2 linked regions of the Streptomonospora nanhaiensis genome follow. The protein of the gene in region 1 interacts with the protein of each later gene in a pairwise test. Links are inferred from orthologs where the notes say so. Each region holds a gene or a part of one and is shown on either strand. Other genes may lie near its edges.

Evidence for each region. The genes of interacting proteins can lie anywhere in the genome.
Region 2: the proteins of HNR12_RS21155 (region 1) and dnaE interact in binary tests that used the Escherichia coli proteins (3 or more experiments, as listed by UniProt). The link is inferred for Streptomonospora nanhaiensis from one-to-one orthologs.

What each region holds. Positions count from the first base shown.
Region 1 is NZ_JACCFO010000001.1:4,766,796-4,770,503, reverse strand. Bases 425-3,244 are described here. They hold HNR12_RS21155 (pyridoxal phosphate-dependent aminotransferase), read right to left. Parts: upstream 2,522-3,244; coding sequence 1,328-2,521; downstream 425-1,327. Other genes in these bases: HNR12_RS21145 (SDR family NAD(P)-dependent oxidoreductase), read right to left, coding at 3,167-3,244; HNR12_RS21150 (BlaI/MecI/CopY family transcriptional regulator), read right to left, coding at 2,572-2,946; HNR12_RS21160 (class I SAM-dependent methyltransferase), read right to left, coding at 675-1,295; HNR12_RS21165 (hypothetical protein), read right to left, coding at 425-444. Outside these bases: more of HNR12_RS21165, read right to left, coding at 1-424; more of HNR12_RS21145, read right to left, coding at 3,245-3,708. UniProt on the Escherichia coli protein: Shows aminotransferase activity with methionine and histidine as substrates, and to a lesser extent also with phenylalanine.
Region 2 is NZ_JACCFO010000001.1:283,465-287,942, forward strand. Bases 393-4,478 are described here. They hold dnaE (DNA polymerase III subunit alpha), read left to right. Parts: upstream 393-723; coding sequence 724-4,278; downstream 4,279-4,478. In the rest of the region: HNR12_RS01145 (MFS transporter), read right to left, coding at 1-109. UniProt on the Escherichia coli protein: DNA polymerase III is a complex, multichain enzyme responsible for most of the replicative synthesis in bacteria. This DNA polymerase also exhibits 3' to 5' exonuclease activity. The alpha chain is the DNA polymerase catalytic subunit.

The DNA of each region.
Region 1 (3,708 bases):
GTCGCCCTCGCGGCTGGTCATGTCCAGGCGGGCGGTGAAGTCGATCGACTCCGCGGAGTGGAAGGCGTAGCCGCCCTCGGCCGCGGCGCGGCGCACCCCGCCCAGCGAGGCGGTGGCGCTGTAGCGGGCGGTGCCGCGGGTCAGCACGGCCTCCTCGATGGCCGCCACCAGCGCCTCGGGGTCCTCGGGGGTGGCCTCGGGCGTGGGGACGGGGGTGTCGGGGTCGCCGGCGGTGGGGCCGGACCCGGGAGGGGCCGGGGGGCCGCCGGAGGGCGTGCCGGACCCGGGGGTCTCGGCGCCGGAGCCCGGGGAGCCCTCGGCGGAGGGGGAGGCCGACTCCGCGGAGCCGCCTCCGGCGCCGCCCTCGGGCGCGCTGACGCAGCCGCCCACGGCGACGGCGAGGGCGCCCGCGGCGAGCGCCATCGGGAGGGAGCGTCTACCCATGGTGCCCATGGCGGCCATTCTCCCCGAAGCGCCCGCGCGGGGATACGGGATCGCGGACGCGGATCGGCCGGTGGGGGCGCCAATCCGGGCGCGTGCGCCCCAGGCGGCGCACCGGTCCCGCCGGCCCCGCGCGGGGCGGCCCGGCGGCCCGGTCGGACGACCCGGCCACCCGGTCACCCCGGCACCCGGCGGCCCGGTTCGCGCCCGCCGGCGGGCGGGTGCGCGGGTCCTCAGCCGGTGCGGCGCAGCAGCCGCAGCGACCCGCGGGCGCCGATCTCGGTGAAGGCGCCGCCCTCCAGGGCCCGGCGGTAGATGTTGTAGGGCGGCCGGCCGCCGTCGGCGGGGTCGGGGAACACGTCGTGGATGGCCAGCACCCCGCCGGGCGCCACGTGCGGGCTCCAGCCCGCCAGGTCGGCCTGGGCGGCCTCCTCGGTGTGGCCGCCGTCGATGAAGAGCATGCCCAGCGGCACCGTCCACAGCCGGGCGGCGGCGGCCGAGCGCGCCACGACGGCCACGACGTGGTCCTCCAGGCCGGCCGCGGCCATGGTGCGGCGGAACTCGCGCAGGGTGTCGATGCGCCCGGTGCGGGGGTCGACCAGCTCGGGGTCGTGGTACTCCCAGCCCTCCTGGTGCTCCTCGGAGCCGTGGTGGTGGTCGACGGTGACGACCGTGCCGCCGGCCGCGCGCGCCGCGGCGCCCAGGAACACGGTGGACTTCCCGCAGTAGGTGCCGATCTCCAGCACCGGGCCCAGGGCGGCGTGCTCCAGGGCCGCCCGGTACAGCGCCAGGCCCTCGTCGGTGGGCATGAAGCCCTTGGCCGCCTCGGCGACGCGCACCAGGTCGGCCGGCATCGGGGCAAAGTCCTCCGCCTGCGCGGTGCCGCTCACGCGCCGCCCCCCTTGGCTCCCAGGGCGGCCACCAGCCGCTCGGCGGCGGCGTCGAGCACCTCGTCGCGCTTGCAGAACGCGAAGCGCACCAGGTGGCGGCCCTCCTCGACGTTGTCGTAGAGCACCTGGGCGGGCACGGCGGCCACCCCGGCGCGGTGCGGCAGCGAGCGGGCCAGCTCGATGCCGTCGGCAAACCCCAGCGGCCGGATGTCGGTGAGGACGAAGTAGGTGCCCTGGGGCCGCAGCACGTCCAGCCCGGCGGAGCTCAGCCCCGCGCACAGCCGGTCGCGCTTGCGCTGGAGCGCGTCGCGCTGGGCGCGCACCCAGGCGGCCTCGCCCTCCAGCGCCTCGGCCACCGCCAGCTGCAGGGCGCCGTTGGCGGTGAAGGTGAGGAACTGGTTGACGGTGCGGGCCGCGCGCACCAGCGGCTCGGGGCCCATCACCCAGCCGGTCTTCCAGGCGGTGACGGAGAACGTCTTGCCCACCGAGGACACCGACAGGGTGCGCTCGGCCATGCCGGGCAGGGTGGCCAGCGGCACGTGCTCGGCGCCGTCGAAGACGAGGTGCTCGTAGACCTCGTCGGTGAGGGCGATGAGGTCGTGCTCTTGGCAGACCGCGGCGATCTCCGCCAGCTCCGCGCGGGTGAACACGGTGCCGGTGGGGTTGTGCGGGGTGTTGACCACGACCATCCGGGTGCGCGGGCCCACGGCGGCGCGCAGCTCGGCGGGGTCGAAGGTGAACCGGCCGCCGTCGGCGGGGGCGGGGCGCAGGGTGACCGGCCGCCGCACGCCCCCCGCCAGGGCCACGACCGCGGCGTAGGAGTCGTACATCGGCTCGAACAGCACGACCTCGTCGCCGGGTTCCACCAGGCCCAGGACGCCGGCGGCGATCCCGGCGGTGGCGCCGACGGTGACGTAGACCTCGGTGTCGGGGTCCAGTTCGACGCCGTAGCGGCGGCGGCGGTCGGCGGCCACGGCCGCGCGCAGCTCCGGCCGGCCGGGGCCGGGCGGGTACTGGTTGACGCCCTCCCGGATGTGGCGGGCCGCGGCCTCCAGCAGGGAGCGCGGGCCGTCGGTGTCGGGGAAGCCCTGGCCGAGGTTGATGGCGCCGGTCTCGGCGGCCAGCCGGCTCATCTCGGCGAAGATCGTCTCGCCGAAGGGGCGCATGCGCGCAACTAGGGGTTCGTCCACACCGGGCAGCATAGACGTCCGGCCCCGCGCGCCACGGGGCGGCGGCGGGGTCAGGACGCGCGGGCGCGCCGGCTGCGGACCTCGCGGAGGGCGGCGCCCAGCCGGGCCATGTCCTCGTCGCTGCAGCTCTCGACGAACCGCAGCATGGTGGTGTGGGGGTCGCCGCAGCCGCTGAAGACCTCGCGCATGACGCGGGCGGTGTGCTCCTCGCGGGACTCCCGCGGCCAGTACTGCCAGGCACGCCCGCACTTGCGGCGGTCGAGCAGGCCCTTGTGGAAGAGGATGTTGGTCACGGTCATGACCGTGGTGTAGGCGACGTCGCGGTCGTAGTCCATGGACTCGCGGACCTCGCGCACGGCCAGGGGGCGGTCCGCCCGCCACAGCGCGTCCATGATGGCCGACTCCAGCTCACCGAACTCCCTGATCGCCACCCCGCCCCTCCCCCTTCGCGCCGCCCGGACCGCCTGTGTCTGCGCGTCATGCTAGAAGCGCCGGGGGCGGCCGGGGGGTGGAACGCGTGGCGGCGCGCAGATCCGGCGGCGCACCCGGGCACGAGGTTGCGTTCCACTGTGCACACGTGCGCGGCGGCCGAGCTTTCGCGCGCGGGGGCCGGGGCGGCCGGGTGCCGGAGGCGGGGCCGGCCGGTCAGACCGGACGGCCGATGATCTCGGCCAGGTAGGCGCGGGTCTGCTCGCCGAGGTCGCGCGGCACCACGTAGGGGCGTTCGGCGTTGACGTCGGGCCACAGGTCGCGCAGGTCCTCGGCGCTGCCCTCGCCCAGCGCGGCGCCGGGGCCCTCGGCGACGAACACGCGGGCCACCCGGCCCCCGCCCACCGAGTAGACCTCGCCGGTGGTCTCGCAGTCCTCGTGGACCAGCCAGACCACGGCCGGGGTGACGCGCTCGGGGCTGAGCAGGGTCTCGGCACCGGCCGGGTACAGGCCCTTGGCCTCGGGGCTGTAGGCGACGGGCGCGATGGCGTTGGCGGTGATGTCGTACTTGGCGCCCTCGATGGCCAGGGTCTTGGTGAGCCCGATGACGCCCATCTTGGCGGCGGCGTAGTTGCTCTGCCCGAAGTTGCCGAACAGCCCCGAGGGCGAGGTCGTGTTGACGATGCGGCCGTAGCCGTTGCCGCGCATGTGGCCGAAGGCGGCGCGGGTGACGAGGAAGGTGCCGCGCAGGTGCACGC
Region 2 (4,478 bases), 4.5 Mb from region 1 along the record:
AGAAGTCGAACCACTCGATGGTGCTGCCGGTCAGGCTCGCCACCAGGACCTTGGTCCGTTGCGGGCCGGGCGGCGCCGAAGGCGGTGTGGGCGTGTTCGCCACGCTCATAGCAGGCTCCCTGAATCGCAGAGGGTCCGCCCCGGGGGGCGGACGGGGGATCGGCCCGGTGCTCGGGCCGCCGCGGAGTCGACGCGGCGCGGGCCGAACGGCGGGGCCGCCGCGTGGCGGGCACGCGCGGACCCGCCGGGGGCGGGGGGTGGCGGCCGCCTCCGCACCGGAGGGGTGGGCGGTGCGGGCGCCGCCGCGCGGCCGCTCGCCGATGGTCGATCGGGGCGCGCCGGTGAGCGGTGGCGGAATCCTACGGGCGGGGTGAACAGCGGGTGTTCGTTCCCGCGGACAAAAACCCGGGACCTTCTTGGTTGTTCCGCACAGTTGTGCGCCAGGAGAACACGGAGGTCGGGGCCTGCCGGAGGGTACCGGGCGCCGCACCCCCGCCGCGCCCCTCCGGGCCCTGGCGCGCGCGGCCGCGACACGCCCGCAGGCCGCTGAGCTGGGAGTTGTGGATGAGCGGGGCGGGGCCGGTGGGTCCGGAGTTAGGGTGAGAACCTCCAGTGGCGCAGACCGCGCACCGGCCGGCCGCCGGGCGCCCGCCGCCACCGGCCGTCGTGTCCGACCGACCGATCCCTGACCGTTTGAACCCCGACCGACAGAGAGCACGAGCTGTGTCCGACCCCTTTGTTCACCTGCATGTGCACACCGAGTACTCCATGCTCGACGGCGCCGCCAAACTCAAGCCGCTCTTCGCGGAGGCGGCCCGGCTGCAGATGCCCGCCGTGGCCATGACCGACCACGGCAACATGTTCGGCGCCTACGAGTTCTGGGAGAAGTCCAAGGGCTCCGGGGTCAAGCCCATCATCGGCATCGAGGCCTACGTCGCGCCGGAGTCCCGCTTCCACAAGAAGCGCATGCGCTGGGGCCGCGGCGACTCCGACGACCAGGCCGAGGGCGGCAAGGACATCTCCGGCGGCGGGCGCTACCTCCACATGACCATGTGGGCGCGCAACGCCACCGGCCTGCGCAACCTCTTCCGCATGTCCTCGCTGGCCAGCATCGAGGGCTACTACGGCAAGCCCCGCATGGACCTGGAGCTGATGAGTCAGCACTCCGAGGGCATCATGGTCTCCACCGGCTGCCCCTCCGGCGGCGTGCAGACCCGGCTGCGCCTGGGCCAGGAGCAGGAGGCGGTCGAGTACGCCGCCAAGCTCCAGGACATCTTCGGCCGCGACCACGTGTTCCTGGAGCTGATGGACCACGGCATCGGCATCGAGCGCGAGGTCCGCGACGGCCTGCTCGCCGTCGGCCGCCGGCTCAACCTGCGGCCCCTGGTCACCAACGACTCCCACTACGTCACCCAGGACCAGGCCGAGGCCCACGACGCCCTGCTGGCCATCGGCGTGGGCAAGAACCTCGACGACCCCAACCGCTTCAAGTTCAACGGCGACGGCTACTACATCAAGTCCGCCGAGGAGATGCGGTCCATCCTCAACCTCGACGAGTGGGCCGAGGGCTGCCGCAACACCCTCTGGGTCGCCGAGCAGGTCGAGGACGGCTGCTACGACGAGGTCTTCGCCTCGCGCGACCTCATGCCCAAGTTCGACGTCCCCGAGGGCGAGACCCAGGCGTCCTGGCTGCGCAAGGAGATCGAGCGGCATCTGCCCGTCCGCTACCCCGACGGCGTCAGCGACGCCGTGCGCGAACGCGTCGACCGCGAGGTCGGCATCATCGAGGCCATGGGCTTCCCGGCCTACTTCCTGGTCGTGGCCGACATCTGCCAGTACGCCCGCAGGAACGGCATCGCGCTGGGCCCGGGCCGCGGGTCGGCCGCCGGTTCCATGGTGGCCTTCGTGCTGGGCATCACCGACCTCGACCCCATCGAGCACGGCCTGCTGTTCGAGCGGTTCCTCAACCCCGAACGCGTCACCATGCCCGACATCGACCTGGACTTCGACGAGCGCCGGCGCGGGGAGATGATCGAGTACGTCACCCGCAAGTACGGCGAGGAGCGCGTCGCCCAGATCCTCACCTTCGGCACCATCAAGGCCAAGGCCGCCGTCAAGGACTCCACCCGCATCCACGGCCTGCCCTACGCCCTGGGCGACCAGATCACCAAGGCGTTCCCCCCGGCGGTGGGCGGCAAGGAGATCCCGCTCTCGGCCGTCGAGGACTCCTCGCACGAGCGCTACGCCGAGGCCGTCGAGCTGCGCAACCTGATGGAGAAGGACCCCCAGGTCCGCAAGGTCATGGAGACCGCGCGCGGTGTGGAGGGCCTGACCCGGGGCACCGGCGTGCACGCCGCCGGCGTCATCCTGTCGGCCGAACCCTTGCTCGACGTCGTGCCGCTGCACAAGCGCGACACCGACGGCGCCATCATCACCGGGTTCCCCTTCCCTCAGTGCGAGGAGATGGGCCTGCTGAAGATGGACTTCCTGGGTCTGCGCAACCTCACGATCATCGACGACGCGATCCGCAACGTGAAGTCCAACGAGGGGATCGACATCGACTGGTCGAACATCCCCTTCGACGACAAGAAGACCTACGAGCTGCTGGCGCGCGGCGACACCCTGGGCGTGTTCCAGCTCGACGGTACGGCCATGCGCGCGCTGCTGCGGCGCATGCAGCCGACCCGCTTCGCCGACATCGTCGCGGTCAACGCCCTGTACCGGCCCGGCCCCATGGCGGCCAACGCCCACAACGACTACGCCGACCGCTCCAACGGGCGCCAGGAGATCACCTCGATCCACCCGGAGCTGTACGACGCCCTCGACCCCATCCTGGCCGAGACCTTCCACGTGCTGGTCTACCAGGAGCAGATCATGGCGATCGCCCAGCAGCTGGCCGGGTACTCCCTGGGCGGCGCCGACCTCATGCGCCGCGCCATGGGCAAGAAGAAGAAGGAGGCGCTGGAGAAGGAGTACGGCAAGTTCAGCGCCGGCATGCTGGAGCGCGGGTTCTCCCAGGAGGCCATCGACAAGCTCTGGGAGGTCATGCTCCCGTTCTCCGGCTACGCCTTCAACAAGTCCCACGCCGCCGGCTACGCCATCCTGTCCTTCCGCACCGCCTACCTCAAGGCCAACCACCCCGCCTCCTACATGGCCGCGCTGCTGACCTCGGTCAGCGACGACAAGGACAAGATGGCCGTCTACCTGGCCGAGTGCCGCAAGATGGGCATCCGGGTGCTGCCGCCCGACGTCAACGAGTCCGGGCTGCGGTTCTCCGCCGTCGGCAACGACATCCGCTTCGGCATGGGCGCCGTGCGCAACGTCGGCGCCAACGTGGTGGAGTCGATCATGAACACCCGCAAGGCCAAGGGGGAGTTCACCTCGTTCGTCGACTTCGTCTCCAAGATCGAGCTGACGGCCTGCAACAAGCGCGTGGTGGAGTCCCTGATCAAGGCCGGCGCCTTCGACAGCCTGGGCCAGCCGCGCATGGACCTGTTCAACCACCACGAGCACGCCGTGGACGCCATGATCTCGGCCAAGAAGCAGGAGGCCCACGGCCAGTTCGACCTGTTCGGCGGCGGCGACTCCGACGATTCGGGCCCCATCGGCCTCGACATCGCCTGGTCGGACAAGGAGTGGGACCGCAAGGCCAAGCTCGCCTTCGAGCGCGAGATGCTGGGCCTCTACGTCTCCAGCCACCCCCTGGCCGGGGCCGAGCGCATCCTGGCGCGCAACAGCGACGTCTCCATCCCCGAGCTGAACAGCGGCGAGCGCCGCGACCGCTCCGAGGTCCAGATCGCCGGGCTGATCTCGTCGGTGGAGCGCCGGGTCAGCAAGCAGTCGGGCAACCCCTGGGCCAAGGTCACCATCGAGGACCTCGACGCCAGCATCGACGTCCTCTTCTTCGCCGAGGCCTACACCCTCTACTCCGAGGTCCTCACCGAGGACACCGCCGTGTCCGTCCGGGGCCGGGTCAAGGAGCGCGAGGGCGAGTACTCCATCCAGGCCATGGAGCTCACCCCGCTGGACATCAGCCACGTCACCGAGGGCCCGCCGCCCATGCTGATCACCATGCAGGAGCAGCGGGTCACCGTCGACCTCGTCGACGAGCTGAAGCAGATCCTCAAGGCCCACCCCGGCGAGACCCCGCTCACCATCCGGGTCGACCACCCGCTGAAGTCGCGGGTCTACGACATCCCGGGCTACACGGTGCGGGTGGGCCCCGAACTCGCCGGCGACCTCAAGTCGCTGCTGGGCGCCGAGGCCATCACCTACTAGGGCCCGCCGGCGCCGCCCCCCGCCGGGCCGTCCGCGCCGTCCACCCCGCCCGGGTGGCGCGCGGCGGCCCGGCGTGCCCGGTCGCCCCTCCCACGGGCCCCGGCCGCCCTTCGCCCACCCCCGCCGCCAGGAAACCGACCGGATGGTATGTTGTGGTCGTTTACGTCGAGCGGGGCCGCTCGGCCGTGCCGCCGCGCGGC